One region of the Catenovulum sp. SX2 genome, then DNA from elsewhere that is predicted to be linked to it. Evidence: predicted binding sites of a transcription regulator. Region 1 holds the regulator's gene; each other region holds the start of a gene.
The links. The regulator FNR, encoded in region 1, switches genes on or off when oxygen is low (the NO sensors DNR and NnrR bind a similar motif). The targets are predictions, from matches to a motif close to TTGATCTAGATCAA.

Region 1 (11,190 bases):
AAAACTTTTTTGAGTTGTTACATAAACTTAAAGAAAGTGGTGTGACTGTCGTTTTTGACCCCAATTATCGTCCTGTACTATGGCAAAACAAACTAGAAGCAAAAGATGCTTTCACTCGGGCATTTAAGTGCGCCGATATTGTTTTGCCAGGTATGGACGATTTACGCGAAGTTTTTGCCTGTTACACAAGTAAAGATGTACTGGCTTTGTTCGAAGGTTTCCCTTGCCGAGAAGTGATTATTAAAAACGGTAGTCAAAGTGTTGTGGCTAAATGTGGTGATGAATTAACCGAATACGCGATTACACCAGTGGATACAGTTGTTGACACAACATCCGCGGGCGACTCGTTTAATGGTGCCTATATTATGGCTAGAATTCGTGGAGATTCAGTGATTGAAGCGATAGACTTTGCCGCTCAGGTCGCAGCCGAAGTGATTCAGCACAAAGGCGCAATTATTCCAAACCAAGCATTACGCAATTTTTATTTAAACACTCAGCCAGTTAACTCTTGATAGCCAAGACGCTCAAGGTTGAGCTGCAACTACACCTACACCACACAGGGGCTTTGCCCCTTTGTTATTCCTCTCCAAAAACTAAATTTTATGAGTAACTCTTTCAAGTTGCAGTTCAATGCGCGTATTGCGTTTATTAATTGTATCTATCGCCAACAAGAGTAAAGGTAGTGCAATAAGAATTGCATGGGCACAGATAGCAAGCCAGCTACTTTCAATTATTACGCTGAGTGCTTGGCACATAATGCTAGCGACTATACTGAAGCTTAAGCTTCTGCTCGTTAAAAGTTTATTGGTTTGTCCCAATAGAATCACCTTTAAACCCATTTGACAGTGGGGACATAAAATTCGATGGCGAATGTTATTTCTATCTAAGTCGTAGGTTTTTGTTTCATTGATTTGTTGTTGGCAACTAGGACACTGCAACGGCATAACAAACTTACCTCGCGATAACAAATGGTTTAGCAATACCAGAACTGCGACATATTTCTTATATATCATAGTTTTACGGTTTGTTAAATTTATTTTACAGTTTGTTGCGTTTTAGCTGTTATGTTATAGCGGCTTAGGTATCCGCTAGGTAGGTATGTGCGAGAAACTACCTAGCTGTGATTAGGTTTGTCTTAGTTAACCAGCATTGATAAATTGAATTGCGATTTTATCTTCGTCTGCTATCTGCTCGTCATCCGCATATAGTTCAGTATCAATTTGTGGTGCTTCGATACTTGGTTTGTCAAAGGCTATGTCACCTTCTTCAATTTCAAGTTGGCTGTTTGAGCGTAGACCTTTAAAGTCATATAAACTTGGATCAGCCAAGTGTGAGCGGCTGACGTTTTGCACTGCGTTAAACATAGTTTCTAGGCGGCCCGGATGTTTTTTATCCCAACCTTGAAGCATTTCTTTGATGACTTTTCTTTGTAAATTTTCTTGTGAACCACATAAGTTACACGGAATGATTGGAAATTCTTTGATCGCAGCATATTTGCTAATGTCTTTTTCACGACAATAAGCCAGAGGACGAATAACTATATGCTCTTGATTGTCACTGATAAGCTTAGGTGGCATGCCCTTAAGTTTTCCGCCATAAAACATGTTAAGGAATAGGGTTTCTAAAATATCGTCTCTGTGATGGCCTAAGGCGATTTTAGTCACACCCAAGTCTTTGGCTGTGCGGTATAAAATGCCGCGGCGTAGTCTTGAGCAGAGTGAGCATGTGGTTTTGCCTTCTGGCACTTTTTCTTTAACTATGCTGTAGGTGTCTTCTTCAATAATCTTATATTCAACATCTATTGAGTCTAAGTATTTAGGTAAAACATCTTCTGGGAAACCTGGTTGTTTTTGATCTAAGTTAACTGCAATAATGTCGAAGTTAATCGGCGCTCTTTGACGTAAAAACATCAAAATATCTAACATAGTGTAGCTATCTTTACCGCCCGATAGACACACCATAACTTTGTCACCATCTTCAATCATATTAAAATCTTCAATGGCTTTACCAACACATCTACGAATTCTTTTTTGTAGTTTGTTGAAGTTATACTGGTTTTTTGCGGTTAAAGTTTGCATGCTGCGCCTCACTAAATTAGAGGCGCGGATTATAGCAAAATTCGTTAAGGTGTTAATCTTTAGTTTTTGTTTAGTGTTACTGGGCTTTGAAAACCGTAAGGTTTTAATGCCAGTACATCACAATTGACACCATCTAATAAATGTTCTGCTGTATTGCCGAGCAAAGCGGCGGTTAAGCCACTACGACCAATTGTACCTAGAACGATTAATTCAGCGTCGAGCTCCTTGGCGTATTGAGTGATCGAATCTTCGGGTAACCCTTCTGCCAATATGCAATTTTCTTCGACGATATCAAAAGCTTTTGCATACTTTAAAGTTGAGCTGAGGTGGTGTTGACGTATTGCTTCGCGATAAGCGGTTGGATCAAACTCTGGAATTTCCACCGCCAAACTAACAGCGCCAGCGGGATAACAATTAAGCAACTTTAAATTGGCTTGCAGTAGGCTTCGCATATACTGAGAAGTGCCAATGATATTATTGTTTAAATCAATATGTTGTTGTTCTTGGCTGACGCTATTAATTGCCGCGAGAATTGTACCGTTGTCCGGCCAATCATGTTCTTTTACCAATAAAACCGAGCAGGGGCATTTACGCAACAAATGCCAATCTGTCGGGGTAAATATGACAGCTTGTAGCACACTGTGTTCATGTGTGGCTTTAACAACTAGATCATACTTGTATTGAATAACTTGTTTTATGACAGCCTCGAACGGCCGATTATGCCATTCAACTAATGGACGTATTTGCGACACTTGGCTCGCAAATGGCTCTAACACATCTTCTAACCATTGGGTGCGCTCTTCTACCATACAACGGCGCATCAGCTCGCGCTCTTCGGCCGACAGCATAGTGGTCATTTCGTAAGAAAAATCGTAAACGGCAAGGTAGGCTGTTATGGTTGCACCAGTTTTATGCGCTAATGCGACCGCGCGTTTGAGGGCTTTGAGTTTTTCGTCGTTAGGCTCAATAACAACGAGAATTTTGCTTACTTCTCTCATCGCTAAGCTCCATAGATTGTAATTTATTTGAGTTTAGTTCAACCCATGGCGCTTTGCTGAAAATTTTGTAGCTTATTTACATTCTGAGTTTGGGCTATATTCCGCAACTTTCTTCAATCCATCAAAAGATTCGATTGAAATCAGTTTGCGTTCTACTTTGATAATGCGTTCCTGATGGAAGCGACTTAATAAACGACTGATGGTCTCAACTGTTAAGCCTAAATAATTACCTATTTCGCCACGTGTCATAGTTAAACTAAACTCTTTTGACGATAAGCCTCGTTGTTTAAAACGATTTGACAATTGAATGATAAAACTGGCTAAACGAGCGTCAGCAGTTTTTTTATTGAGGAGAAATAACATATCTTGATCTGTCGATATCTCATTACTCATTAAGCGCATGATTTGTTGGCGCAGCTTTGGCATTGTCGCGCTGAGCTTATCCATTGTGTCATAGGGAATTTCACAAATCATAGCGGTTTCAAGCGCTTCGGCAAAACTCGGATGGTTTTGTGCTTGAATCGCGTCAAAACCTATAATGTCGCCGGGTAGGTGAAATGCGATAATTTGTTCTTCACCATTCCCTGATACTGTATATGACTTAAAAGAGCCAGAGCGCACAGCGTATAGCGACTTAAATGACTGGCCGGCTTCTATCAACTTTTGCTTTTTTTGATACGGCTTTTTACGCTGTATAATATTATCCAGCTGATTAAGTTCGCTATCATTCAAGGCAAAAGGTAAACACAATTGACTAATGCTGCATTTTTGGCATTGAATACTTGAAGTAAATTTTGCTGTCATATCCATTTGTCGCTCGACTGAATTAGGTTGTTAATAACCTTTAATGTTAACTTATATTCAACTGCAATACAGCAGTTGCTAGCATGTAAATTGCAAATAATATTAAGCTGATGGCAAGTGTATTTCTAACTGGCTTTTGGTTTAGAAAATGATGCATTTGTTGGCTAATTGACGCGGACAACAAGAGCGCTGGCCAAGTGCCTAAACCAAAACAAAACATTAGCGCAGCCGATTTAAATGGGCTGGCTGACGCTGCTGCCCAAGTAAGCACGCTGTAAACTAAACCACAAGGTAACCAACCCCATACAGCACCCGCCGCAAAACGAGCTAAATAACTTTGCTCTTTAATTAAACTGTGAGCTGTTGGCGCAAGTTTCGACCATAATTTAGTTGAAATTTTTTCAATTTTGGTAATAGCAAAATTCCATTTTGCTATGTAAAAAGCGAGAAAAATTAATAGCAATGCTGAGAATATTTTTAGTAAAAGTAAAAAAGGTTTAAAACTCGCGGTTAACCAAAAGCCAGCAGTACCGACCACAAAACCAATAATGGCATAACTGGTTACCCGCCCTAAGCTATATAACAGGGCATGACTAAACCGACTGCTAATACCGGAAGCAATAGCTAAACCTCCGCACATAGCGATACAATGGCCAGCGCCCACTAAACCCAGGACAAATGCTGTGATAAACTCAGGCATTGGATTAAAACTTATTTATCTTGTGGTTTATCATCATCAAATAAAATGTCATGGCCTTGGCGATCTAAATCTTCAAACTGATTTTTTTTTACAGCCCAGAAAAACAGCACAAGAGCGACAACAATAATCACAATCGCCAACGGAATTAAAACGTAAATTACATTCATTTTTTCAGTAATCTCATTGAGTTGCTTACAACAATTAGCGAACTTGCTGACATACCTATTACTGCCATCCAAGGTGTTAATATGCCAAATACCGCTAGAGGTAATGCTAAAGCATTGTAACCAATAGCCCAAACAAAATTTTGTTTTAAAATGCGGTTAAGCCGCTGTGACATAGCGACCAGCTTGGCAATACCGACCGGTTCTGAATTAAGTAAAATTACATCCGCTTTATATTTTGAAAGTTCAGCACCTTCATCCATTGCGAGCGAGATATCTGCGGTTGCCAATACGATAGAGTCATTGACACCATCACCCAGCATAGCAACGCTGCCGTATTCCTTTTGTAGCTGTTGTAGTTTTTGACGTTTAGCCTCAGGCGTTAAGCCTTTATAAAAGCGAATGCCGAGTTTTTCAGCAATTTTATCGACCAACTGGCTATGGTCACCAGACAATATTACTTTTGGCATCGACAATAACTCAATACATTCGCGACTAGTGGTTTTTAGTTGATCTTCTAACTCAATTGCAGCAATACAGCGATCTTGTTTAAAGACGTATATTTGTGCGTTTTGCCAATTCGCTTCAGGTGGTAGCTGATTGGCTCTAGTAAATAAACTTTTACTGCCAATTGTATATTCAACCCCGTCAATCGAAACGTGCAAACCTTGATGGGCAATTGTTTCAATTGAGTCTAATTTGATGCTTGAGCTATCAATGTCGCTAAATCCGGTTGCGAGTGGGTGACTGGATTCTTTTTCTGCTGCGGCTACAATTTTTAATAATTCTTCTTGGTTTATCTCGTTACTGCAGTGAAGCTGTGCACGGGAAAATTTACCAGTGGTGAGTGTGCCAGTCTTGTCAAATGCAACAAGCTGTAACTTATCAGCTTGTTCTAGTGCATGACTTTCTCTGATTAAAACACCTTGGATTTTTAGTGCGTTACTGGCTGCAGATATGGCTGTTGGCAAAGCGAGCGACAGGGCACATGGACAGGTGGCGACTAACACTGCAACTGCATACCATAAGCCATTTTCTCCAAGCAACTGCCAACCAATATAAGTTGCGATAGACAAGAGTATAACTGAGATAGTTGCTTGTTTTGCCATTTTATCTGCAACATTGGCTAATGGACTTTTAGATTGATTAATACGCTCTTGGTGTTTGGCAATTTGCGCAAGGCGCGTATTTAAATAAACTGTTTCAACTTCAATTTGAATAATTTGGTTGTGAACTAAACTACCGGCAAAAATCATATCACCTTGAATTTTTTCTATAGGTAAACTCTCACCTGTTAGTTGTGCTTCTTCAACCGTGCAATGTTTAGAAATAAGTTTACCGTCGGCTGGAACCTGTTCACCCGGTTTAACTTGAATGATATCGCCAATTTTAAGTTCATTAGCATGGACTGTGATGACTTGGTTGTTGTCTATTTTAAAAGCAACTATAGGCAAGAGTTTAAGTAAATTAGCCGAGGTGATCGCCGCTTTGGTTTTAACTAAGTGTTCTAAATATCGGCTAGTCAGCAGTAAAAACACAAACATGGTGGCTGACTCAAAATAAACTTCACCTGTATTGCTGTAGGTTGCATATGCGCTGGCGATGAAAGTGCTGTAGATTGCAAAAACGACTGGCACATCCATATTTACCGAACCTTTGCTTAGCGCTCGATAGGCGGAATTAACTAAAGGTAACCCGCTATACAAAACGACAGGAGCTGACAGCAGTAAACTGACCCAGCGGAAGAAGTAAGCAAAAGATTCTTCTATCACATCAAAATAAAGCGCAAACGCTAACATCATAACTTGCATGGTGAATAAACCAGCGACTGCTAGTTGTTTTTGATAGCTTTTGCTGATGTTTTTATATTCGGTTTCTATTTGACTGATTTTAAAAGGTGAGGGCGTATAGCCGATTGATTTTATCGCACTAAAAATTGCGCTGAGTTGTATTTGTGAATTGTCCCACAGCAATTCTGCTCTAGCATTGGTCAGGTTAACCCGAATGGAATTCACCCCGGCTAGTTTGGTTAGATATTTTTCAATTAACCAAGCACAAGCTGCACAATGCATTCCTTGAATGGAAATATCCGCTGCATGTTGTTGGCTGGACGGATCAATTCTGACAAATTCATGTTGCACACTAGGTGCGTCGAAAGCTTGATACGGGTTGTTATCTTGGACTATTGCTTGTTCAAAAGGTTTTTCAGCTGAGCTTTGACGGTATTTATAATAACCGTCAAAGCCACCTTGCAAAATAACATTGGCAACAGCTTGGCAACCTGTACAACAGACTGCTTTATTTTCGCCATTTACTTGAATGCTTAGACTGCAATCAGCTGGCACTTGCTCGTTGCAATGATAACAACTGCTCATAAATTATGGCGTAATTAAAATTTTACCAGTGTAGGGTAGTGTTATGGTTTTTTGCACTTTCCATTTTTTGTCATGTGGCTCTATGGTTAATTGCCATTTACCTACAGTCGATTTATCCAAAAGCGCTGAAAATTTACCGTCGGCACGGCGTGTTGCCATAACACTTTGATCTTTAACTGATTGAGTTGCATGATAAAAGGAAACAATTAAATTTGCTGGTTCAGGTGCTTTGCGGTTTGCGTTTAAATCTAACAAGATACTGTCGTCAGTGACTTCAACGAATATCGCAATGCCATATTCACTAGCAAGTTTTTCACGGTCGAATTCTTGATTTATCGCTTTACCTTTTTTGTAGTAGTCATCTACTACCATTTCAACTTTATATTCACGGTAAATCGATAAACGTACAGCAGCGACCAATACTGGAATAAGAATTATCGCAATTAAAACCCAAGGCCATGGTTCTTTATACCAAGGTCTGCTATCTACATCAGTCATATATATTTCTCAGTTTATGTGCCCGCAGGCAAAAAAAAGCCCCGCTAAAGCGAGGCTTTTCCTCTACTTATTTGTTTAGTTTGACAAACTATAAACGTAAGCAGAAATTAAGTGAACTTTGTCTTCACCTAAAATATCCTTCCAAGCTGGCATTACACCCGCGCGGCCGTGGATCAAAGTTTCAGAAATAGCGCGTTCTGAACCACCGTACAGCCAGATATCATCAGTCAAGTTCGGTGCACCAAATGGTAAGTTATGCGCAACACTACCTTTACCGTCTGCACCATGACAAGCAGCACAAACCGCAAATTTAGCTTGGCCAGCTTTGGCTAAACCAGCATCTACTTCGCGACCACTTAAACTAATTACATAAGCTGTAACTTGTTTTACGCCGTCTTCACCAAGAGAGTCAATCCAACCAGGCATAGCTGCTTTACGGCCATGCAAAATGGTTTCTTTGATTTTTTCTGGACTACCACCGTATAACCAATCTGTGTCGGTTAGGTTAGGGAAGCCAGTACCACCACGTGCATCAGAAGCATGACATTGCGAACAGTTTTGCAAATATAGACGTTTACCGATTTCTAACGCTTCTTCATTTTTAGCTAAAGCGTGGACGTCTTGGGCTGCAAATTTTTCAAAAATAGGACCAAAAGTCTCATCAGCTTTAACCAATTCTTGGTCGTATTGAACACGCATACCGTCAGCTTTTGCTTGCTCTACCGCTTGACGTGATTCTTCTAGACTAGTAATGCCTTGGTTTGAGCTCTTCCAACCTAAAAAGCCTTGGTAGTTACCTAAACCTGGGTAAGCTAATAAATAATACACAGCCCATACAGCTGTTAACCAAAACATTTTGGTCCACCAACCCGGTAACGGGTTGTTTAGTTCTTCAATGCCGTCGAATTCATGGCCCATTGATTTGCCTTCTTCGACGCCTGCGTAGTTTTTCATGTTCAGGTATAAACAAGTAAATACCAGAACCAAACATAGGATAGATAGAATTGCTACCCACAAACTCCAAAAGGTACTCATGATGTATCCTCTAATCTCTGTGAACTTGTTGTTCTTTGTTGCCGCTATTCTTCTTGTCTACATCTGAGTCATCAAGAATTGAATTCGCCGCATTATCAAAACGTTTTTTACTCTGCTTACTATAGGCCCACCAAATAATGCCAACAAATACTGCTAACACTATTATGGTGTATATGCCTCGATAAGTTCCGTAATCCATAACTATTTTAAAGCTGTACCAAGGGTTTGAAGATATGCAATTAATGCATCCATCTCAGTTTTACCTTGTACTGACGCTTTTGCTTGTGCAACATCTTCGTCTGTATAAGGTACGCCGTAGTAATCTTTAAATACCGTTAGTTTTTTCGCGATAAGTTCACCGTCTAATTTGTTTTCTTCAAGCCAAGGGTAACCCGGCATGATAGATTCAGGAACTACGTCACGAGGATTGATCATATGAACTCGGTGCCAATCGTCAGAGTAACGACCACCAACACGTGCTAAATCAGGACCTGTACGCTTAGAACCCCATAAAAATGGATGTTCCCATACAGATTCACCAGCAACAGAGTAGTGACCATAACGTTCGGTTTCAGAGCGGAAAGGGCGGATCATTTGGCTGTGACAACCAACACATCCTTCTTTAATGTATATATCACGACCTTCCATTTGTAATGCTGTGTATGGTTTTAACCCTTTAACTGGCTCAGTGGTATCTTTCATGAACATTAAAGGGGTAATTTCAACCAAAGTACCAAAGCTAATCGCGATTACCGCAAAAATTGCCAGTAAACCAATATTCTTTTCTACTATTTCGTGTTTATTAGCCATGATTATCTCCTATGCGTTCGCTACTACAGGTTTAGTCGCTAAACCTTCATCAGCTACTTTCTCTGATTTAATTGTGCGAATTACGTTGTACAACATAGTGATCATACCGGCGACAACACACAATCCACCCATCCAACGCATAATGTTGTAAGGTTTCTTCTGCGCAACAATTTCAATAAAGCTGTAAGTCAAAGTACCGTCAGCATTTACTGCACGCCACATCATGCCTTCCATAACACCTGTGATCCACATAGCAACTATGTATAAAACAACACCGATAGTGGCTAACCAGAAATGCACATTGATTAATTTAATGCTGTACATTCTTTCACGACCAAATACTTTTGGAATTAAGTGGTATAAAGAACCAATTGAAACCATAGCAACCCAGCCTAATGCACCTGAGTGTACGTGACCTACTGTCCAGTCTGTATAGTGAGATAAGGCGTTTACTGATTTAATTGCCATCATTGGGCCTTCAAATGTAGACATACCGTAGAACGAAAGTGACACTATCATGAAACGTAAGATTGGGTCGGTACGTAATTTATGCCAAGCACCTGAAAGTGTCATGATGCCGTTGATCATACCGCCCCATGAAGGTACGAATAATACAACTGACATTACCATACCTAATGACTGAGTCCAGTCTGGAAGAGCTGTATAGTGCAAGTGATGCGGGCCAGCCCAAATATATAAAGAAACTAATGCCCAAAAATGCACAACAGATAAGCGGTATGAATAAACTGGACGTTCTGCTTGTTTAGGTACGAAGTAGTACATCATACCCAAGAAACCTGCGGTTAAGAAGAAGCCTACTGCATTGTGGCCGTACCACCATTGCATCATAGCATCAACTGCACCTGAGTATATGGAATAAGATTTGGTTAAGCTCACCGGAATTGCCATGCTGTTACCTATATGTAGTACAGCAACGGTTAAGATGAAGCCACCGTAAAACCAGTTTGCAACATATATATGTGAAGTCGCACGTTTAACTATGGTGCCAAAAAACACAATTGCATAGGCTATCCAAACGATTGCGATTAAAATATCGATTGGCCATTCTAACTCTGCGTATTCTTTAGAAGTTGTAATACCTAAAGGTAAGGTAATAACAGCACTGACAATGATTGCTTGCCAACCCCAGAAAGTGAAGTTTGCTAATTTGTCACTAAAAATACGAGTTTGACAGGTACGTTGCACTACATAATAAGAAGTAGCAAATAACGCACAACCACCAAAAGCAAAGATTACAGCATTGGTATGCAAAGGACGTAATCGTGAATAGGTAAACCAAGGTGTGTCGAAGTTTAATTCAGGCCACACTAACTGAGCAGCTATTAGAACACCCGCGGACATCCCAATAAGCCCCCATACGACTGCCATAAAGGCAAATTTTTTGACTATGTCAAAATTATATATCGGAGTTGCAGAACTTGTTGCGCTCATTTTATATCTTCCAAAGTTCTCAGGCATAAAAACTAAATTTGTTTGAACTTGATAAACCCATCACTAAGTTTGCCAAGCTAAAAATATAGATAATAGCCTTTTTTGCTTAAAAACCATTCAAATTGAGTGGAAAAGCAGCAAAAATATAGTTGACTGACTAAAATCGCGCAAATTGTATGGTTTTTATGGCAAAAAATACAGCCGAGTTTTAAAAAAACATGATTTAGCTCAATAACAAGCGAGATTGCGATATATTATGTGTTTGTAATTAACAGA
Region 2 (11,190 bases), on a different replicon from region 1:
ATACTAGCTAATGGGTGTGGCCGCGTGATAAAGCTGGCAGCAAAAATGATATGAACAATATTATTGGGGTTTATGTTTTTGACTAGTTTTGCCAAATAACCTGAGTAAGACTCAGCAAACAAAATTAGCTTTTCATTACCTAGTGCATCCGCAATAAGTTGCGCTTGGGCAGCGTAGTTTTGGTTACCACTTTGTTCAAGCGCTATAACTTGATACGAACACTTACCTTCAATCAAATTTAGCAAGGGCTCATACATCAAGCCTGAGCCATCCATACCAGGCAAAAAAATAACTCGCATAACGTCCCTGGTTAAACCACCACTTCAAATAATTGCCCAACGGCTGCTGTACAGGCCATGGCAATTGCGCCCCAAAAAGCGACACGAAACGCGCCTATTTTAATAGGTGCACCACCAACATAAGCAGCGAGCATACCAAGCACTGCTAAAAATAATACTGAGCTTGCAGAAACGCTGGTTATTAACCAAGACAAAGGCACCAACCATGCCATTAACAGTGGTAAAAAAGCCCCAACCGAAAAAGTAATAGCCGAATAAGCTGCTGCGGCAAATGGCTGGGCACTGGATACTTCTGATATACCAATATCATCACGCGCATGAGCACCAAGTGCGTCGTGTTCCATTAATTGCCGAGCAACTTTTTTTGCTAGTTCAAACTCAACGCCGCGATCTTGATAAATTTTTGCAAGCTCTAACACTTCAAGCTCGTAATTTTCTTCTAATGATTGTTTTTCAATTGCTAAGTCAGCACGTTCAATATCTGATTGAGAACTTACAGAAACGTATTCACCCGCCGCCATTGACAAAGCACCAGCAACTAAGCCAGCAACACCTGCGAGCATAATATTTTCAATACTAGAGCCTGCAGCAGCAACACCAATGATCAAACTTGCGGTTGAAACAATACCGTCATTTGCGCCCATAACCGCCGCGCGCAACCAGCCCGACCTATGCGACCTATGTTCTTCTTCGTGTGGAATGTAATTCGTCATGCATCATCCATTTTTTCTCAAAAATCAAAACTAGCTCTATATATCAGTTATAGCAGATAAAGATTACCCTCGACTACAAAATGCGCTCACGCTGCCAGCTATCTAAATCTTTTTTAAAGTAAATAATGCGGTCGTGCAATCTACCTTTGCCTCCTTGCCAAAACTCAAAATGCTGCGGTTTAACTAGGTAACCGCCCCAACTATCTGGCATGGGTATTTGTTTATTTTTAAATTTTTGTTTAAGCACTTCAAATTGATGCAGCAAAGCTTGTTTAGTGGTAAACCTGCCTGCATCAGCCGTTGCCAACCAAGTGCTGATTTGGCTGTCACGTGGTCGCCCCATATGATAATTTTTTGCAACCTCTGCGGGTAAAGGCTCTGCTATACCCTGAATTTTTACTTGTCTGTCTAACACCAACCAATTAAACAACAAACACACCTTGTTGTTTAATTTAACCTCTTGCGCTTTTTGGCTGGCAAGGCTGGTAAAAAACACTAAACCTTCCGGCTCGATATTTTTTAATAACACGTTGCGCGCATTTGGCTGGCCATTCACATCGACTGTCGATAACACCATGGCTGTGGCATCTTGCGAACCTTGCTCAACGGAAAATTTGAGCCAGTTTTTAAATTGAGCGAGCGGCTCTGTTAGCATATCCGCTTCATTTAGCTCACCGCTGGAATATTCTCGGCGGTAATCAAATATTTTCATAATACAACTCCACTAATGGCCTTAGTTGTTATCCCGAGTTCAGGTTATTTACAGTCAGTGCTTGAGATAAGACATTGTAAAGCTCGCGATCATGGTTTTTATTGATTTAACACAACACTTTTAAAGTCCCAGCCGCTTAATCTTAGCATCACCAATTATTTATAAGTGCATTGTTATGTTTAACTACGTTACCCCACCAGAGATGGTTTTTCAGGAAGTGCCAAAGGAAATAGCTTTGTGTTTTACTATAACAGGCTGCCCACTGAATTGCCCTGGTTGCCATAGTGCCGACACGCACGACCCAACTGCAGGCACGCCATTAACACTAGAAGTATTTAAACAATGGCTGATTGACTACAAACAGTTTATTAGCTGTGTATTGTTTTTTGGTGGCGAATGGGAACAAAAATACCTAATAAAACTGCTGAAACTTGCGCACGAATTACAGTTAAAAACTTGCTTGTACACAGGTAAAAATAACTTACCTAAAACTGTGTTAGAACATTTGGACTATGTGAAATATGGCCCATGGATTGCGAATTTAGGTGGTTTGGAAAGTGAACAGACTAATCAAAAGCTTTGGAATTTACATACAGGTGAGTTGCTGAATCCTTTGATTAGGGCAACGCGACAGTTGGATGATTGAGGTGTGGGGGGGAAATCCGCAATCAACCGAGCATAATTTTCGCAAAAACGCTTTAAATACAATCCCTGTACGCTCGCAAACGTCATCCCAGACGTTTGAAGTTTTGCTCTAAATTATCGCTCGCTTGCTTGCCGATTATCGAGCTGTGGGAGCAACACAAGTTATGTCTAAAGACTTGCGCTGAAACTTAACCCGAAACCCAAATTAATCGCCAGCGATCACTCGCGCAACTGCTTTATCAAAACGTTTAAAACCTTCTTCAATATCTTGTTCTTCAACAATTAAAGATGGCGCAAAACGCACGACATTAGGGCCAGCAACTAAACACATAAAACCTTGTTCGATAGACGCTGCAATAAACTCTTTTGCACGACCTTCGTGCTCTTTATTCATTACTGCACCTAACAACAAACCTTGGCCACGAATGGTTGAGAAAACCTTGTATTTTTCATTAATTTGCTCAAGCTTTTCACGGAACATAGCTTCACGTTTAGCAATACCAGCTAAAACTTCAGGCGAATTAATAATATCAAACGCAGATTCTGCTACCGCACAAGCTAAGGGGTTTCCACCATAAGTTGTGCCATGTGTACCAAATTTTAAATGCTCAGCAATATGGTTTTTAGTTAAAATTGCGCCAATTGGGAAACCACCACCTAATGATTTAGCGGTTGATAAAATATCTGGTTCAACCCCATACGACTGATACATATATAAATAACCAGTACGACCAAAACCAGTTTGCACTTCATCTAAAATCATTAAAGCATTGTGTTTGTCACATAAGGCGCGTACACCTTGCATAAACTCAGGTGTAGCAGGCATCACGCCACCTTCACCTTGCATTGGCTCTAAAATAACCGCACAAGTTTTGTCAGAAATTAACGCTTCAAGCGATGCTAAGTCATTATAATCTGCATGGTCAATTGCCCCCGGTTTAGGGCCGAAACCATTTGAATAAATCTCTTGACCACCCGCAGTAACGGTAAAGAAAGTACGGCCGTGGAACGATTGTTTAAACGAGATAATTTGGTCTTTTTGCTCACCATAAACTTCAAGTGCATAACGACGCGCTAGTTTTAACGCAGCTTCGTTTGCCTCCGCACCTGAGTTACAGAAAAAGACTTTATCGGCAAAAGTGGCATCGACTAACTTAGTGGCTAAACGCAATGCTGGTTCATTCGTCCAAACATTACTAACATGCCATAATCTTTGACCTTGCTCTTGCAAAGCTTGCACTAACGCAGGATGACAATGACCCAAACAGTTCACCGCTATACCACCTGCAAAATCAATATATTCGCGACCATCTTGGTCCCACACATGCGAACCATCGCCACGTACAGGTACCATATTTTGTGGGGCATAGTTTGGTAACATCACTTCGTCAAAAGTAGCTCGATTGACCTGAAGCTGATCTGTCATTGAAATTCTCCATTGAATAATTTTCTTATAAGTATAGTGGCAATAATATTAGCCACAACCGTAAATTCATTGAATTAGAATTAAATTTTGTTTGTTATCAACTTAAGGTTTAGCGTAACAAGCTACAGCTATAAAACGGCTGTTGATCTTCACTTAACTTTATGTCGAAGCGTTGCAAATAATATACGAGATAAAAACGGCGAGAGGAAGATAATGATTCATATAAAATGAATTTTAATTCACCATTATTCCTGTTTTGATTGCTGACAAGTTGTATATTACCCACTAGTTAATTACATTGGCCTTGTTACACTCGTTAATGGCTCGGATTAGGGGGCTACCAATACAGGCAACAAACTTTCCTCCAGCAAATCACCTTTGCCCCTTCACCTCTCCCTGATATTTGATTAAACTTGCCGCAACATAAAACGATTAGTTCAAGTGAATGAATTTCTGCCAAATTACCAAACCTGCATTACCGAAAAATAGTTCAGACCATATTCAATGGGGCAATTTAAAAGGCAGCAGTGCTGCGTTTGCTATTAGCCAATTGAGCCAACAACAAAAGTCGCCTGTGTTGGTGGTTACGCCTGACACTGCGTCTGCGTTAAAAATGCATGCAGAAATTGATTCGCTATTAAAAGAACACAAACAAAACGCGCATTTTTTCCCTGATTGGGAAACTTTAGCCTACGACACCTTTTCACCACACCAAGATATTATTTCGCAGCGTTTGCACACTTTGCATAATTTGCAGCAGCGCAGCGGTGTTTATATTGTGTCTATTAATACGCTGATGATGCGTATGGCGCCAGTTGATTTTATTGGTCAATACAGCCTTATATTAAACCAAGGAGATAAGTTAGATATCGACTCTATGCGTGGTCGACTAGTCCAATCAGGTTATCGTTTGGTTGACCAAGTAATGGAACATGGCGAATTTAGTATTCGGGGTTCATTGCTCGACCTTTACCCTATGGGGAGCAATCAACCCTATCGTATCGACTTTTTTGATGATGAAGTCGACTCAATTCGAGTATTCGATCCAGAAACTCAGCGCAGTGGTGATACCATTAAAACGGTTGATTTATTACCCGCACACGAATTTCCAACTGATGATGCAGGCATAGAAAAGTTCCGCCAAAACTGGCGCGCACAATTTGAACCAAGCACAGATAAAGAATCGATTTATTATCAAGTCAGTAAAAAAATCATGCCGGCCGGCATAGAGTATTATTTACCACTGTTTTTTGAACAAACCAGTAGCTTGTTTGAGCATTTACCAGAGCAAACTACAATTTTGTTTACCGACAAAATACAGGGTGCCGCTACGCATTTTATCGACGAAGTTAATAAAAGATATGAAAATCGCCGCTACGATAAATCGCGTCCGTTATTAGAGCCGAAACAACTATTTTTATCGGTTGACCAATTATTTTCTGGCCTCAAACAATTCGCTCGAATTGAATTCACCAGCCAAAATTTAGATGAAAAATCGGGTCGTTTTAACTTTTTAATTGAAGCAATTGACGATATTGCAGTAGATGCAAAATTGGCAAAACCGTACGACAAGCTCAACCGCTACTTAGCACAAAATGCAGCACGCACTTTATATGTGGTGGAGTCACAAGGTCGTCGCGAAACTTTGTTAGAACTACTCAAACAAAATAAAATAAAACCAACTACCTATCAGTCGGTCAGTAACTTCTTAAAAAATACTGCAGAATCTGGCATTGTTGTTGCCGATTTAGAACACAGCTTTTTAGCCGAAATCGACGGCAAAAAAATTGCTTTTGTTACCGAAACTGAATTACTTGGTAATGTCGTTAGCCAAAGACGTCGCCGCTCAAGTGTACGTGGGCAAACAGGCAGTACAGACTCTGTTGTAAAAAACCTTGCAGAGTTATCCGTCGGCCAGCCAGTTGTGCATTTAGATCATGGTGTTGGTCGCTATTTAGGGTTACAAACAATTGATGCTGCGGGTGTACCAACTGAGTTTGTTACCATTGAATATGCAGATTCAAAACTATATGTACCAGTTTCGTCATTACATCTAATCGCCCGTTATACAGGTGGTGATGTTAACAACGCGCCGCTGAATAAACTCAGCAGTGACGCATGGGAAAAAGCCAAACGCAAAGCGTTAGAAAAAGTCCGCGACGTTGCCGCAGAGCTTTTAGATATCTATGCGCGCCGCAATGCTAAACCTGGTTATCCGTTTAAAATAGATGCAGACCAATACCGTCAATTCTCCGCAGGTTTTCCGTTTGAAGAAACTCAAGATCAATTAGATGCCATTCAAAATGTACTAGCTGACATGCAGCAACCTATAGCTATGGATAGACTAGTCTGTGGTGACGTTGGTTTTGGTAAAACTGAAGTGGCAATGCGTGCGGCTTTTGTTTCGGTAAACGAAGGCAAACAAGTTGCTGTATTAGTACCAACTACCCTACTTGCGCAGCAACATTATGAAAACTTTAAAGACAGATTTGCCGACTGGCCTGTACAGGTAGAAGTATTATCACGCTTTAAAAGTACTAAACAACAAAATGAAGCTTTGGCCAAATTAAAAGACGGTAAAGTCGACATTATTATTGGTACACACAAGTTACTTTCAAAAGACGTACAGTTTGCTGATTTAGGTTTATTAATTGTTGATGAAGAACATAGGTTTGGTGTTAAACAAAAAGAATTGATTAAATCGCGCCGCGCCGATGTGGATATTCTAACCCTTACCGCCACGCCAATTCCGCGAACGCTTAATATGGCCATGAGTGGCATGCGTGATTTATCTATTATCGCCACACCACCGAAAAAACGTTTATCAGTTAAAACCTTTGTGCGCCAGTCAGATGACAGCTTAATAAAAGAAGCGATTTCACGTGAAATTATGCGTGGTGGTCAGGTGTACTTTTTACACAACTCAGTAGAGACGATAGAAAAAACAGCACAAAGTGTACGTGAGCTGATTCCCGAAGCAAATGTAGTTGTGGCACATGGGCAAATGCGTGAACGTGAGCTTGAGCACGTAATGTCTGATTTTTATCACCAAAGATACAATGTGCTTGTCTGTACCACTATTATTGAAACAGGTATCGACATTCCAAGCGCCAATACCATAATTATTGACCGCGCCGACAACTTTGGTTTGGCTCAATTGCATCAATTACGTGGCCGTGTTGGCCGTTCGCACCATCAAGCTTATGCCTATTTAATGACACCACATGTTAAACGCATGACCAAAGATGCACTTAAGCGTTTAGAGGCAATTGAACAATTAGAAGATTTAGGTGCAGGTTTTGCCCTTGCAACACACGATTTAGAAATTCGTGGTGCCGGTGAATTGTTGGGCGAAGACCAAAGTGGTCAAATTACCTCTATTGGTTTCTCATTGTATATGGAAATGTTAGAGCAAGCGGTTAATGCATTAAAAGAAGGCAAAGAGCCATCGCTTGATTCAGTATTACAAAACCAAACTGAAATCGAGCTGCGTATTCCTGCGCTGTTGCCAGATGACTATATTACTGACGTCAATATGCGATTGTCCTTGTATAAACGTCTAGCAAGTTGCCAAAACAATGAAGAGTTAGACGACTTCCAAATTGAGTTAATCGACCGTTTTGGTTTATTGCCAGATGCGGCGAAAAACCTAATAAAAGTGAACCAATTAAAACTACTAGCAGCCAAAGCTGGTATCAAGAAAATTGATGTGGGGCCAAAAGGTGGTTTATTAGAATTTAGCCAGAATACCAAAGTAAGCCCAGCCTTTATTATTGGTTTAATTCAAGCGCAACCTAGGATTTACTCAATGTCAGGTGCAGACAAATTAAGATTCAATATTGAAACTGAAGATACCCGTGACCGCATCAAGCTGGTAGAATCTATGTTAAACGAATTTGCGCAACAATCTAAAGGCTAACAATAAAGATGGACAGGCTGTCTAAATTGAATTCACTCAAATTGAGCTTATTAATTGCAGGCCTTGGATTATTCTGCGGCAATTCGGCAGCCATAGCCGCCGATAATGAACGTTGGTTCGAAATAGAATTATTAATATTCGCCCACAACCCGTCGGACGAAAATATTAATGAAGAATATCAACCGCAGATAAAACCTATATTGGTGAATAAAGCGCGCGATTTAATTAGTCCTGTATTTCAGCCAGATCCACAGCAACTACGCAAATTCTTACCAGAATGTGCGGATGCTCTACCTTATTTATCCCCTTTGCAGTTGCCTGCAACAGCTGATTATCAAGGCCCGGCTGAGTCGTTCGCATCTAGCGAAAATGCTAGTTATTACGCGGGCATTTCGCAAAATGGCGCTAGTTTTTCTGACGACACAGCATTTACGCCGTCGCAAAACCAAACGGAAGAAAGCACAACTGGCAGCGTTAGTAGTGACTTAACAGACACAGCGGAAGGAGAATTAGCAATAGAGCAGCAGCCTAGCGTGCCTACTTTTGCTTTAACAATTGAGCGCCCTGTTGATATTCAGCAACTGACATTTCCTGTTGATGCACCAAGCTGGTTGTATCCGATACATTGTTATCAGCCAACAGCCAGTGTGTTAAACCCTGACAGAGAAATATTAGACGAAGCGGATAACAGTGTGTATTGGTCACAAATGCCAACACGCATTACTCAGCATGTAGACGAATATTCAACCGAGCCTTACTTGTTAAACTCTGAACATTTGGCCTTTACCGAGCTAGCGACTAAGTTTAGATGGCGTAAAGACATTCGCACACTCATGCATATGGCTTGGCGTCAGCCAGTTAAAGCAGAAAACCAAGAAATACCTTGGCGCATATACGCTGGCAACAATTATTCAAAAGAATACAGCTATTATGGCGAACCCATTATTGCTGAGAAGTTTGAAAGCGAACAACAAGTAACTGGCATCCAGCCGATTGAAGTGAATGAAAACGACCCGGTATTAAACTTGTCGTCTGAGCAGTCCCTTAAACACCAAAGCATTTTAAATAATATTCAACAGGTTTTAGATAAAGTCGACTCTAATACTTGGTCAATTGAAAATGCACTCAAAGACAAACAAGCATTGGAATGGCAACAACAGCAACAAATAGCTGGTACGCCCAAACAAACTTGGCAGTTAGATGGTTTATTTAAAATATACCTGCGCCACTATTTGTTTATTGAAACCGAGTTTAACATTAGAAAAGTTGGCCCTCATCCAGAAAAAGTATTGGCGGATGACACAATAAAAGCGACAGATAACCCAGCAGGGTTAGATTTAGCCGACACTTTTTTATACCCGTATTATTTTAAACAGAATAAACGTATTCGCTCGACTGAAATTCATTATTTTGATCACCCACATATGGGTATAGTTTTACAAGTAAGGCGCTATAGCCCACCAAACCAACCACAGGCAGATTAGCTTTTATTGGGGTTGATCCTAATCAAATCATCCCCAGTATTAATAACCTGAACTCGAGATAACAACTTGCTTTCTAGGGGCTATTTATCCTTATAACTGCGTTGAATTTGCTCGTAATAGCCAGCTATTACACACGCAAATTCGCCTTGCTCTAAGCATAAATTTCTCCCTAGAATACCGATAGAGAATATTTGTAAATAGGTACAAAGCTTTAGCTAACTTGTTATCCCGAGTTCAGGTTAATATAAACCAGAAAGGAAGGAGAAAGTTATTTGCCAACGGAATTCACCAACTGATTTGGGTTATGCCCAATATATACAATACCTAGTCCCCTGCCTGATAGTTTTTACGCTTGTCAGCAGCCTAGCGCTTGCTCGTGATTTATTTTTGCCACTGGTGTTGGCTAGTTTGCTGGCGCTATTGTTATCGCCATCCGTCAAATTCTTGCACAATATCGGTTTGCCGAAATTTTTAAGCAGTTTGATCATGACTCTTTTTTCAGCACTTGCGATGTTTTCAAGTGTTTGGGTGGCCGTACCGGCAATGGCTAAATGGATGCAAACCGCCCCTGAAAAAATAAAAGCAGCGATAGAAGCAGACAAACAAATTCAGTCAACTATAGATAAACTGCAAGAAACCTCTGAAAAAGTAGACGAAATGGTGGCTGATTTAGTCGAAAACTCAGCCGAAACCAGCATAGTGATAGATAATCAAGCTGGCTGGGTAGACCAAATATTTACTGGGTTACAAACAAGTTTTGGTGTACTCATTATTGTGTTAACACTCACCTTATTTATGCTCAATAACGGTGGTGAATTACTGCACAACTTAACCAAACTGTCGAACAACCGGCAAACTCGCCGCCGTGCAATCAAATTATTTAGAAGGTTACGCACAGAAGTTGGCCGCTATCTCGCTACGGTTTTAATAATCAATTTAATCTGTGGTTTGTTAACTAGTTTAATTGTGTGGTATTTCGATTTACCCATGCCTTGGGTTTGGCTAGTACTGGTTACTTTATTGCGTTTTATTCCCTACATAGGTGTCGCTGTAATTTGTGCGCTTATGTTTGCAATTAGTGTCAGCCAAATGCAGGCCGTGTTGCCTGCGCTCATGCCGGTTGGGGCATTTTTGTTATTAACCAATATTACTGGCATGTTAATCGACCCATATGTTCATGGTATTCGCTTGCGTATAAACCCAATTATTGTATTTGCAGCAGTTTTGTTTTGGGCTTGGTTATGGGGCATTGCTGGCGCGATTGTGGCAGTACCCATGTTAACCATATTGTCGGTAACCGCGAGAACACTTGAATGGCAATCAGTTAATCAAATTATGGAGGGACGTAAATAATGAATAACTCATATATTCAACCAGACAGATTAACCACGGAGCAACACGAGCGCCGAGTTGGTTTTGAACTTGAGTTTGCCAGTGTCACTATAGCTGAAGTCGCCAGTGCTATTGCCAATGTATTTCACAGCAAAACAGAATATGTAACGGATACTGATTACAAAATTAATGTTGAACAGCTTGGTAAATTCACCGTTGAACTCGACTGGCAATATGCACAAATTAAGGCGCAACAACGCGCATCTAACACCAATCACAACAAATCTGAATTAGATGTGGCGGGCGAAAAAATTCAACAATGGATCACAGAATTATCGACCAGTGTTGTTCCAACAGAAGTTGTTTGCCCACCTATACAGATTAGCCAATTACATCAGTTAAACAAAATGGTCAATGTACTACGCAAACTAGGCGCAAGTGGTACCAATGAATCGGCCATTTATGCGTTTGGCGTACATATCAACCCTGAGCTGCCAGACCTTTCAGCAAAAACAATTATTGCTTATCTGCAAGCTTTTTGTATTGCGCAAGATTGGTTAATTAAACAACATCAGGTGGACTTAAGCCGCAGGGTCATGCCGTATATTGAAAAATACAGCAAAAGTTATATCGACACAGTATTGCGATACAGCAGCGAAA
Region 3 (11,190 bases), on a different replicon from region 1:
AAGTTTCAAAAACCAGTTGGCTTGAGCCTTGAAACGGTCGAAATACTACATAGTCGGGTTTACGTTCACGTGCGGCGACCTCTGTCATTTTTTCTGCCAGCGTGAATCTATTATTGGAAACGTGATAAATTTCAACTTCAATTTGCTGTTGTTTGCCGACGGCTTTAACAACATCAGCCACCCAATACCAAAATTGGTGTTCTTCGTAATCCGGTAATACGTAAACAACGTTCAGCGCACTTAGATTACAGCTAATTAACAAGCAGAATAGGCCAATAAAGTAGCTTAAAAAAGGTTTTTTCATTTACTCGCTCGGCTCAAATGAATATTAAATTTATAGTTCAAATAGGCCAAAAGTAAAGTTTATTGGCTGACTTCGCCTTCTTTGCTAATGGTCACTCGACCTTGTGTCCAATCGGCCAACATATCTTGCCAAGCACTTGAATCCCAGTTGTAGCTATCAGCCAATCTAATTGCAGTTCGCATGTGTTTCAGTGCCAAAGGTAAGTTTCTTGATGGTTTGTTTTTAAAATAAAGTGCGTTTAAAAACTCATAGTCAGGATCTTTATTCGCAAGTTTTTTAAGCTTATTTAAACGTGTTTTTGCTAATTTAAAGTTATGTAAGTTTTTGTCTTTTGACGTTAAATTTATTTCCGTTAACTTCAACTGGGCAGGTATTAAAGATTCACTTTGCTGATACCACAAGTAGGCTTTGTGTGTGTCATGCGCTACCCAAGGGCTAAATTGATTTATTTGTGCGACATGAAAAGCGGCTTTTTCATGGCCGTATTGTGCGGCGGTAAATAACCAGTTTATCCCCTGTTCGACATTAATTTGTTGCCGGTATAAAGCCAACCCCAGTTCATATTGCGCAGCAACCATATGTTGCTTTGCAAGCTCTGTTAGTATGTCTATTTCTTCGGTTGGATGTTTTTTTGCCCAAGAAAAATTGGCCAGCATCATGGCGAGTTCAAATTGTCCATCGGCACTTTTATCTTTACGCAACTTAGCTGCTTGGCGCTTAATTTTGGTATATAAACGCGGAAATTTATCCATCATTTTAAAACTGTCGTATCTAGCTACACCTAAAGATGCGCGTTGGACAAAATTAACCGGCGATTCGGCATAAGTTGCTGGTTCTAACTGTGTTGTTTTAAGCGCTGCCATTGCTCTGTCTATTCGACCAAGTTGATTAAAGGGCATTAAATCACGTAGGCTTCCGTCTGCAGCTAAGTAATAATCAACCAAAGCTAAATACGGCGCATTCATCAATTTGTCGCTTTTGGCTGCGGCGTTAAGTCGTTGTTGATTCATTTTGTTCCAGTTAAAACCCACCCCATCGCTGTCTTCCATATCAAACTCGATGTCTGCTAGTACTTCATCGAACTCATCAGCAAAGGCATTTTCATCGTCAGCGGTTAAACTCTGTGAAACAACTATTTGTGTCGTTAAACGTTCGGGCGTGATAGTCGGATAGTATTTTTGTTTAATGCTCTTTTGGCCAAATATTTTTTGGTAGTGAGCCGCTTGTTGTTGAATGATTTTTTGTTGCTTAGGATCGAACATAGCCAAAATATCTTGGTACATTTTGTCTGCATCTTGAAAATTCTGCTCTGCAGCTAAATAAAACCATACCGCAGCTTGTCCTTCGTTTGCTGCTTGCCCTAAGCCATTATAAGCCATCACAGCTAATTGATAATAAGCATGCGCGTTGCCAAGTTGAGCGCTTCGGCTGTATTCTTCATAAGCGTTTGTGTAGTTTTTTTCTGCAAAATAGACTGAGCCTTTTAATACGCTTGCTTGGCTACCGGTGGCAGTAAAAATTAAACTAACTAGCAGAAATTGAATGAATTTTGCCATTCCTTGGTGATCCTAGATATTGATATTCTTGCATAATATGCCTAAGCGGCCATCTCACACAAGCATAAAAAACATTTTACAAATTTAACATGTCATTTATATTGGTAGCCACAAACGAATCAAAACAATTCCAATTGATCGGAGAAATATAGTGCACAAAACTCTCTTGAGCGGTTTAATCGCTGCGATATGCTTAGCTGGCTGTAAATCTGTCAGTGTAGACATTGATGCTCCAAGCAGTACCAGTGACAATATTCATGCTGAATTAACCATAGAAGAAATGACCACTGGCTTGTGCCAATACGATGGCCAAGTGGACGATAAACATTTAGGTTTTAATGGCATTGGTTTTATCGATACAGTTAACCAAGTGGGTGCACAAATTAGTTGGCAGGTTGAGCTTAAACAAGCTGACGATTATATTTTTATGGCTAGGTTTGCCACCGGTAGCAGTCGTTCGGGTAAATTAACAGTAACAAATTTAGCCACCGGTGCAGAGCAAAGCGCAACATATCAGTTTATTAGCACAACTGATTGGGATAACTGGCAGCAAGAAAGCCAGCAGCTGACCTTGGACAAAGGTTTATATTCAATCGTATTAACTGCTGAAACAGATGCAGGTTTACCTAACATTGACTCACTCACCATAAAAGGTGGTGATATCGTTGCAAATGCGTGTGATGTTCACTCTGGACCGTTATTAAACCAACAAGGTAACCCTGTTTATGGCGAGCTAGATAATTATCAGGATTGGTTAGCAGACCAAGGTAGTGAGCAAGAAAAAATTTCTGATGATAAACAAATTGCCGATAATATTTTAACTTGGCAAATGCCCCATGGCGGTTTTTACAAATACGGTGTAAGTAAATATCAAACGCCGTGGAATGGTTCTGATGCGCGCTCGGGCTGGGTTGGCAATGGCATTGAGCTGGGCACAATTGACAATGATGCAACCGTTTCTGAAATTTTGTTTTTAGCCGACGTTTATCAAAGAACTGGCGACATAAAATATCGTGATGGTGCGCGTGCAGCAGTCGACTTTTTATTAACCATGCAAACATCAACTGGTGGTTGGCCACAAGTTTATCCTGCACGTGGCGGCAGCTCTTATTCTGATCACGTGACCTTTAACGATGATGCTATGGCGCGTGTATTAATTTTATTAGATAAAGCCCAGCGCCAAGAAGCACCATTAAATAACGACCTACTCACTTCTAGCCAAATTGAGCAAATTGATTTATCCATTAAACAGGGTGTAAATTTCATTTTAAAAGCGCAAATCATCCAAGATGGTAAATTAACTGTGTGGTGTGCACAGCACGGTGTTGACGATTATTTACCTAAACCGGCGCGTTCGTATGAACTTGCGTCAAAAAGCGGTAAAGAATCTGTGTTGGTCGCAGCGTTTTTAATGACACGTCCACAAAGTGATGCGGTAGAAATGGCTGTAAAGTCTGCACTTGCTTGGTATAAAGATCCGCAAGTACAAGTTGCTGATACTACTTATATAAGTCGACCAAAGAGCAGCAGCGACGACAACTATAATCCAATTCAAACCCAAGCTGGCAGCACTATGTGGTATCGCTTTTATGATGTTGACGCCAATACCGGCTTTTTCAGTGGCCGCTCTGCAAGCGATAACCCGCCAGGCGCAGGCAAGGTGTACGACATTATGCAAGTTGAACCTGAGCGTCGTTACGGTTATCAATGGGGTGGCAACTACGGTACTAAGTTAATTAATTATGCCAATAGTGTTGGTTACTACTAACTGTTAACTAGTCATAAGTAATTGAACATCCAACTTATTGCGTGGCTAAACTTGTATTAGCCACGTATTTTCACCAAGCTATTCCCCTACTTTTTCCACCTTTTACATCTTTGTTTGCAAGCGTATACTCATTTTAACAATTGATTTTTGAGGAGTTCACTATGTCGGGCTGCTGTGCAACCGAAGCAAAAAACAACAAAGAACGACAACTACTTTGGATTGTATTAATACTCAATGCAGTGATGTTTTTTGTGGAGTTTATTGCTGGTTGGATCGCTAATTCAACCTCGTTAATGGCCGATTCACTCGACATGCTAGCAGACGCAGTCGTTTATAGTTTGAGCTTATACGCAGTTGGTAAAACCATAGTGCAAAAAGCGCGCTCCGCTTTAGTTAATGGCTATCTACAACTTAGTTTGGGCGTGTTTGTATTGGTACACATTGGCTGGAAAATTTACACCCAAGCAACACCTGACGAATTTATTATGACTTGGGTTGCTGTATTAGCCTTAGTGGTAAACGTCTGTTGTTTTTTAATTTTGTATCAGTTTAGACAAGGCGACGTCAACCTGCGTGCCAGTTGGATTTGTTCGCGCAATGATATGCTCGCCAACTGCGGTGTAATAGTTGCGGCGCTATTGGTACCAGTTGTTAATGCAGCTTGGCCTGATTGGCTAATTGCCGCTGTAATTGCTTTAATTGTGATTCGCTCGGCATTACAAATAATTAAAGAAGCCAATAGCCAGCTACGCGGTGAACCGGTGAAAACTACATCTTGCTGTGCACCATCAACTAGCTGTGGTGAAACTCAAGCGACAACTAGTTGTTGTGATAGTAAAGACTAATATCTGTTACTACTAATAACCCTGTGGCAAATTCGCAGGCAAAATAAGTTGTTTTGCCTGCATACTCGCTACCGGATAAGCACAATAATCCGCCGCATAAAATGCACTGGGTCTAGCGTTGCCACTTAAACCAACACCACCAAAAGGCGCACTGCCACTCGCCCCGGTTGTTGGTAAATTCCAATTCACTATACCTGCTCGGCTTAATTGTAAAAATTGCTTAAATTTAGCTTTGTCGTTACTCAATAAACCAGCGGATAATCCATAGCGCGTGTTGTTTGCTAGCTCTATTGCATGATCAAAATCTTGGTAATATTGCACCTTTAACAGTGGGCCAAAGTCTTCTTCATCAGGCATATTTTCAGGCGAAACTTGGCTAACATCCAACAAGCCTGGCGATAATAAACCTGTATCGCGCTCTAAATGCTGCATGCTCAACAAAGCATTCGCTCCCGCGCTGATTAATTTTTGCTGCGACATTAACAGTTGGTTAGCCGCCGCCAGCGACACCACAGAACCATAAAAACCTGCAGGCTCAGCATCATAATGAGTCACTTTTAGCTGTTTGAGTTTAATAATTAATGCTTCAATGAGTTGCTGGCTAAAATAAAAACTTTCTGCTGTATTTGCAGGTAATATTAAGCGCCGTGCACAGGTACATCTTTGCCCAGCTGTGATATATGCAGATTGTATGATGTGATAAACCGCAGCATTAATATCTACATCAGAATCTACCACTAACGGATTATTGCCGCCCATTTCTAAAGCTAAAACCTTGTACGGATAGTCTAAACAAGCACGCTGAATGGCAATACCTGTTTGTGAACTGCCAGTAAAAAATACCCCAACAACGTCCGGGTGCTGCACTAAACTTTGACTGGTAGTTTTATCTCCTTGTACTAAATTAACCACACCTGCGGGCAAACCTGCTTTAATCCACAATCGCAGCATTAAATCAGCGGTTTTTGGCGCTTGTTCGCTTGGTTTAAATACCACTGTGTTGCCCGCCAAAAGTGCTGGCACTATATGCCCATTAGGTAAATGCGCTGGAAAATTAAACGGCCCTAATACGGCACAAACACCGCGAGCTTTGTGGGTTAAACTAGCTTGATTTGCTCCAAGCTGCTGACGTTTTCCACCTGTACGTTGATGATAAGCTTTGCGGGAAATTTCAATTTTGCCAATAACAGCGGCAACTTCTGTTTCCGCTTCCCAAATAGGTTTACCAGTTTCAGATGAAATTGTATGCGCTAAGATAGTTTTATACTCAGCGACTAATTTGGCGAATTGGCGACAAATATTTAGGCGCTGTTTAAACGGCGTTTGCATCCAAGGCACAAGTTGCTGCTTGGCAGCCATAACTGCTTGATTTACTTGCTCAGCACTGGCGGCACTGCCATACCAAACTTGTTGACCTTTAGTTGGGTCTATTTTCTCAAACGCTCTACCATCACCGACAATCCATTGATGGTTAATACAATGCACTTTGTTTTGCATACCACCTCCGCGATCCACCTCTATCTTGATATTTTTACATTAGTAAAATTCTCACCGACTCATCTTGCTCTACATTCAAAGCTTTGGCTTGTTTAGCGGTTAACATTAACCGATTGGCAATTTCATCCACCCAACAATCAAGTTTTGCCGCGCGAAATTCACTGACTTTAGTATTGCAGACCAAAGCCGATTTAAGCGGCACAGATTCATCATCATTGCGGGTACAAATTGCCACCGATAATTTTTGACTGGCTTTTACACTGCGTATTTGTTTAAGCTCAGCCTCAACAGTAGGCCCAGCATCAAAAATATCGACATAACCTGTGTAGCGAAAACCTTCGCGTTTCAACATAGCAAGCGCTGGCTCTGTATTAGGGTGAACTTGGCCAATTACTTTGCGCGCTTGTTTGTCTAACAAGCATATATAAATTGGGAAGCGCGGCATTAATTCGGCAATAAAACTTTTTTTGCCTATGCCAGTGAGATAGTCGGCAGTGGGAAAGTCGAGCTGGAAAAAGTGTTTTTCTAACCAATGCCAAAACGGCGAATGGCCTTTATCGTCAGTTACCCCACGCATTTCGGCAAATATTCTGTCATTAAACCTATGCCTATTTTCAGCAATAAATAAAAATCTAAACTTGGATAAAATAATGCCAAGACCAGAGCCGCGAGCTTGCTCGGTTAAATACAAACTGCCAACCTCAGTTGCGCCTGTGTAGTCGTTACACAAGGTTAAAACTTCTTGTGGGTTATAAATGCCCAAAGTCGGCGAACTATGCACAACTTTACTGATGCGGTAATGGTAAAAAGAATCGTCTAACCCGACAGCTGATGTGATACCGCTGGTGCCGAGTATCTGTTTGGTCGATAAATCTTCCAATACAAACAAATAACTTTGATTTTGTTGACCAAAATGGTGATCAGCAGGCAATGCCATAGCAGTTATACTATTTTCAATGCGTTGCGTTAACACGGCTTTATTATTGGGCAGTGAGGTAAAACCATGCCCAGATGTTTGTGCTACTATCACCAATGAGTCTAAGTCTTCCATGCGAATTGGCCGAATTACCTGCATATCGCCTCCAGCAAAACCAGCTACTCTTTATATAATAGTTCAGATTATTAAAGTCATAATGTTTATCACTAAGCAATAAAGGTATAAACTGGCATTGTTTACGACATTTAGCAGATATTGAGTAAGGAGAAATTGATGATTGTAATTCACACCCACCCGGTAAAAGCTCAGAACTAAAAAATTACCTCGTTAGTTCTACCCTTTCCAAGCTCTTTACCCGGTGAAATTATCTACCGGGAGTCATGATATTCATTACTCCTGCTTTCTTGCATAACAGCAATGTGCTGTTTTGGTTAGAGAAAAATAATGAATACAAATATTTCTTTGCAACAACTAGGTTGGCAATCGTTTTATCAACAACAACTTTCTTTAGACGAATTTGAACAGTTACAGTGTGGGCGAATTGTTGCTCATCATAGAAGTGAATATCTTGTTCAGCTTGAACAGCAACAAATTAAATTACCGATTACAGCGAGCTTACCAATAATGACAGTCGGCGATTGGTTGCTACTAACGGCTGAGTATAGTTTCAGCCGATTATTAGAACGCAAATCGCTTATCAGCCGTAAAGCTGCGGGAACTAAGGTTAATGAACAATTTATTGCTGCCAATATTGATAGCTTGTTTATTGTTAGTTCACTGAATCAAGATTTTAATTTGAGCCGAATAGAACGTTACTTGGCACTCGCGCATCAAGCACAAATCACCCCAGTTATCATCTTAACTAAAGTGGATTTATGTGACGATGCAGCGCCATTAATTGCTCAAGTTCAAGCTCTAGAGCCTTATTTAGCCGTAGAGGCAGTTAATGGTTTAGATTCTTCTAGTTGTTCAGCACTGCAAACATACTGCCGCTTAGGCAATACAGTTTCTGTTGTTGGCTCATCAGGGGTTGGTAAGTCTAGCTTGATTAACACCTTATTGGGTGAATCAACTCAGGCAACTGCAGGTATTCGTGAAGACGATGCAAAAGGTCGACACACAACAACAGCTCGTTCAATTCATTTTATGCCATCGGGAGCTATATTGCTCGACACTCCAGGTATGCGTGAATTGCAGTTACCAGCGTGTGAAACCGGAGTAAAACAAACTTTTGCTGATATTGAAGAATTTGCCCAGCAGTGTCGATTTAGCAATTGCCAGCATGAGAATGAACCTGGCTGCGCTGTTGTTAAAGCAATAAACCAAGGTGATTTAGATACACGGCGATTGGAAAACTATCGCAAGTTATTACGCGAACAAGCGCACAATGCAGATAGTTTGCAGCAAAAACGCGCTAAAGATAAAGCCTTGAGTAAAATGTATCGACAGGTGCAAACTGGCGCCCGCCAGCAGAAAAAAGGTTTTTAAATTTTATAGCGGGGCTGTTGAAGCCCCGTTTTTTTAACAGCTTAGGACACCTTAGTTGGTTAATTTGATTTCTTCTAGTTGTCCAGATTCAAACGAAAAAATTAACTTCTTATGGGCTGGATATAGCTTAGCGTTATAAACCAGTAACTCCTTTTTATTCTGGCTGTCTCCCGAAATGACCTCGGTATGCAAAGGCTCGCCGCATTTAGCTATTACGTCCCATTTAGAATCACCAATGCGAACAAAATCTTGCCCGCACCCGTGTGCTCTGATTGTTTTCGCTTGAGTGTGAAGTGCTGCAAACAAAATAATTGTTAGCAATGCAAGTTTTCTAAAAGCCATATTATCTCCCTGAATATAGTTTAACCTAGCTTCAAAGTTAGCATGATTTGTTACTTGAGTAATCATAACTGTTTAGTCGAAATGATCTAGTTGTTAACTAGAGCTAAATCAATATAAATTGCGAGTATCAGAGCCATCACAGACAGTTCAATTCAAGGCGTATCATTGCAGGAATGTAGGCACCTTTCAAAATGATACAACACAGAAGTGGGCTGTCTGTGAGGCTCCTGAAAGGCTGGGCTAAAAGCTATTTATATTGATTTAGCTCAAACATGCCAATAAATCCCTAATTTTTATGTGAGAATTCATTAATAAAGTTTTGTTTGATTAGGGTCAACTGGCCGCTTATTTCAAATTGCAGCAACACTATATATGGATACATTAAAGGCTAATTTCACAACATATAGATAACGAGAAAAATAATGCGCCATATACCTACCCAGCTAGTGCAAGAAAAAGTCAGTTTTATTGAAAACTATTTAGCTGCAGATAATGCAGCCGATGGCTCAAAATACGATGCGAACGCAAATGTGTCAGTTAAAAATATTGCTACGCTCGAAAATGAGCTGCATAAAGACATTAATATTGCTGTTAACCGTGAGCTGTTGTGCCACAGTATTAAACAGCATTTTGACCAAACCACAGCAGAGCAATACCTACGAGATTTAAATGAACACTTAATTTACGCGCACGATGAAAGTTCACTTAAACCTTATTGTGTCAGTTTAAATTTGTACCCTTTGCTGCTAAATGGTTTAACTGAATTAGGAGGCGAATCAAAGGCACCACAACATTTAGCCTCCTTTTGTGGCACTTTTATCAACCTAGTATTTGCGGTAAGTGCACAATTTGCAGGGGCAGTCGCAACCGTTGAGTTTTTAACTTATTTTGATTATTTTGCACGTCGTGATTATGGCGACAACTACCTAACCAGCCATCCGCATGTCATTCAAGAACACTTGCAACATGTCGTCTACAGTTTAAATCAACCGGCCGCTGCGCGTGGTTATCAGTCAGTGTTTTGGAACATTAGTTTGTTTTCTGAAAATTTTGGCCAAGCCATGTTTGAAAATTTTGTATTTCCGCATGATGAAAACAAAAGTTATCAAACACAAGATCACTCTCCAAACTGGCCAAGCATTCAAGTACTACAAGCATTTTTTATGGACTGGTTTAATAGCGAGCGCAGCAAAGCCATATTGACCTACCCAGTAGTAACCGCCGCGCTGTTAACTAATAATGGCGAAATTGCCGATACAGAATTTGCCGCGTTTTGCGCAGAACAAAACGCCAAAGGAAACAGCTTTTTTGTCTATATGTCGGATAACCCAGATTCACTTGCTTCTTGTTGCCGATTACGTAATGAAATTAATGACAATACCTTTTCATACTCACTTGGCGCCGGTGGCGTCGCAACTGGCTCAATTAATGTAGTCACCATTAATATCAATCAACTTATTCAAAGAAAGTTAGATTTACACAGCGTGGTTGAACGTGTACATAAATACCAAGTAGCCTATCGAAAACTTATTGAACAATATTTAACTCATGGCCTATTGCCTGTTTACGATGCAGGCTTTATCCAACTAGATAAACAGTTTTTAACCATAGGCATTAACGGCATGGTGGAAGCGGCTGAGTCGTTAGGTTTAACCGCCAGCAATAATGCTGACTATATTGAGTTTGTGCAAAAGCAGCTAAAAATTATTTACCAATCCAATCGCCAAGCATCAACGCATTGGGGTTATAAATTTAATACCGAGTTTGTACCGGCAGAGAACTTAGGGGTTAAAAATTCAAAATGGGATAAAAAAGCAGGTCTGTCAGTTAATCGAGATTGTTACAACTCGTATTTTTATGCAGTTGAAGATAACAGCATAAATATTGCCGATAAGTTTATTTTACACGGCAAAAAGCTTAACCAATTTTTAGATGGAGGCAGTGCCCTACACCTTAATCTTGAAGAGTATCCAGACCAAGCACAATACTACCGAATTTACCAAATGGCCGCCCACGCAGGCTGTAATTATTGGACCACCAATATCAAAATTACCATTTGTAATACCTGCAACCACATAGACAAACGCACCCATCATAATTGCCCTAAATGCCATTCCAACAATGTAGACTGGGCAACACGTGTTATTGGTTATTTAAAACGCGTATCGAGTTTTAGTAGCCCAAGACAACAAGAGCATGCGCTTAGACATTACCATAAACAAGCAAGGGCAAAAGCAAGCTGAACTCAAGATTCACATTTAACCGCAAAGTCGACATGATAATGTTCGTCATGCCGAACCCATGAAGGCTTTGTCGAAAATTGAATATGAGTTTTCAGGTAACCGCCGTACTTAGTTTTGAATAAATTAGGTTGTAACTTGGGGTCGAAGATAACGCGCCAAATATCTACAGCGCGTTTTTTCGATTCTTTGTGTAGTTCCACAATATGCGCA

Region 2: the regulator FNR is predicted to act here: its motif matches at 1,826-1,839, upstream of nrdG (anaerobic ribonucleoside-triphosphate reductase activating protein).
Region 3: the regulator FNR is predicted to act here: its motif matches at 8,994-9,007, upstream of nrdD (anaerobic ribonucleoside-triphosphate reductase).

What each region holds. Positions count from the first base shown of each region.
Region 1 is NZ_CP182493.1:390,109-401,298, reverse strand. It holds gene ACMZOO_RS01745 (sugar kinase) at 1-512, shown strand, start outside; gene ACMZOO_RS01740 (hypothetical protein) at 594-944, opposite strand; gene ttcA (tRNA 2-thiocytidine(32) synthetase TtcA) at 1,140-2,078, opposite strand; gene uspE (universal stress protein UspE) at 2,138-3,076, opposite strand; gene fnr (fumarate/nitrate reduction transcriptional regulator Fnr) at 3,149-3,886, opposite strand; gene ACMZOO_RS01720 (sulfite exporter TauE/SafE family protein) at 3,927-4,580, opposite strand; gene ccoS (cbb3-type cytochrome oxidase assembly protein CcoS) at 4,592-4,747, opposite strand; gene ACMZOO_RS01710 (heavy metal translocating P-type ATPase) at 4,744-7,119, opposite strand; gene ACMZOO_RS01705 (FixH family protein) at 7,123-7,617, opposite strand; gene ccoP (cytochrome-c oxidase, cbb3-type subunit III) at 7,693-8,652, opposite strand; gene ACMZOO_RS01695 (cbb3-type cytochrome oxidase subunit 3) at 8,663-8,851, opposite strand; gene ccoO (cytochrome-c oxidase, cbb3-type subunit II) at 8,854-9,462, opposite strand; gene ccoN (cytochrome-c oxidase, cbb3-type subunit I) at 9,472-10,914, opposite strand.
Region 2 is NZ_CP182494.1:352,197-363,386, forward strand. It holds gene ACMZOO_RS18835 (alpha/beta fold hydrolase) at 1-299, opposite strand, end outside; gene ACMZOO_RS18840 (VIT1/CCC1 transporter family protein) at 311-1,000, opposite strand; gene pdxH (pyridoxamine 5'-phosphate oxidase) at 1,086-1,724, opposite strand; gene nrdG (anaerobic ribonucleoside-triphosphate reductase activating protein) at 1,900-2,370, shown strand; gene ACMZOO_RS18855 (aspartate aminotransferase family protein) at 2,575-3,795, opposite strand; gene mfd (transcription-repair coupling factor) at 4,241-7,714, shown strand; gene ACMZOO_RS18865 (CsiV family protein) at 7,741-9,198, shown strand; gene ACMZOO_RS18870 (AI-2E family transporter) at 9,496-10,551, shown strand; gene ACMZOO_RS18875 (amidoligase family protein) at 10,551-11,190, shown strand, end outside.
Region 3 is NZ_CP182494.1:340,168-351,357, forward strand. It holds gene ACMZOO_RS18785 (substrate-binding domain-containing protein) at 1-304, opposite strand, end outside; gene ACMZOO_RS18790 (hypothetical protein) at 364-1,860, opposite strand; gene pelA (pectate lyase) at 2,012-3,628, shown strand; gene ACMZOO_RS18800 (cation transporter) at 3,790-4,473, shown strand; gene astD (succinylglutamate-semialdehyde dehydrogenase) at 4,486-5,970, opposite strand; gene astA (arginine N-succinyltransferase) at 6,005-7,045, opposite strand; gene rsgA (ribosome small subunit-dependent GTPase A) at 7,352-8,395, shown strand; gene ACMZOO_RS18820 (DUF2845 domain-containing protein) at 8,447-8,803, opposite strand; gene nrdD (anaerobic ribonucleoside-triphosphate reductase) at 9,157-10,980, shown strand; gene ACMZOO_RS18830 (penicillin-insensitive murein endopeptidase) at 10,983-11,190, opposite strand, start outside.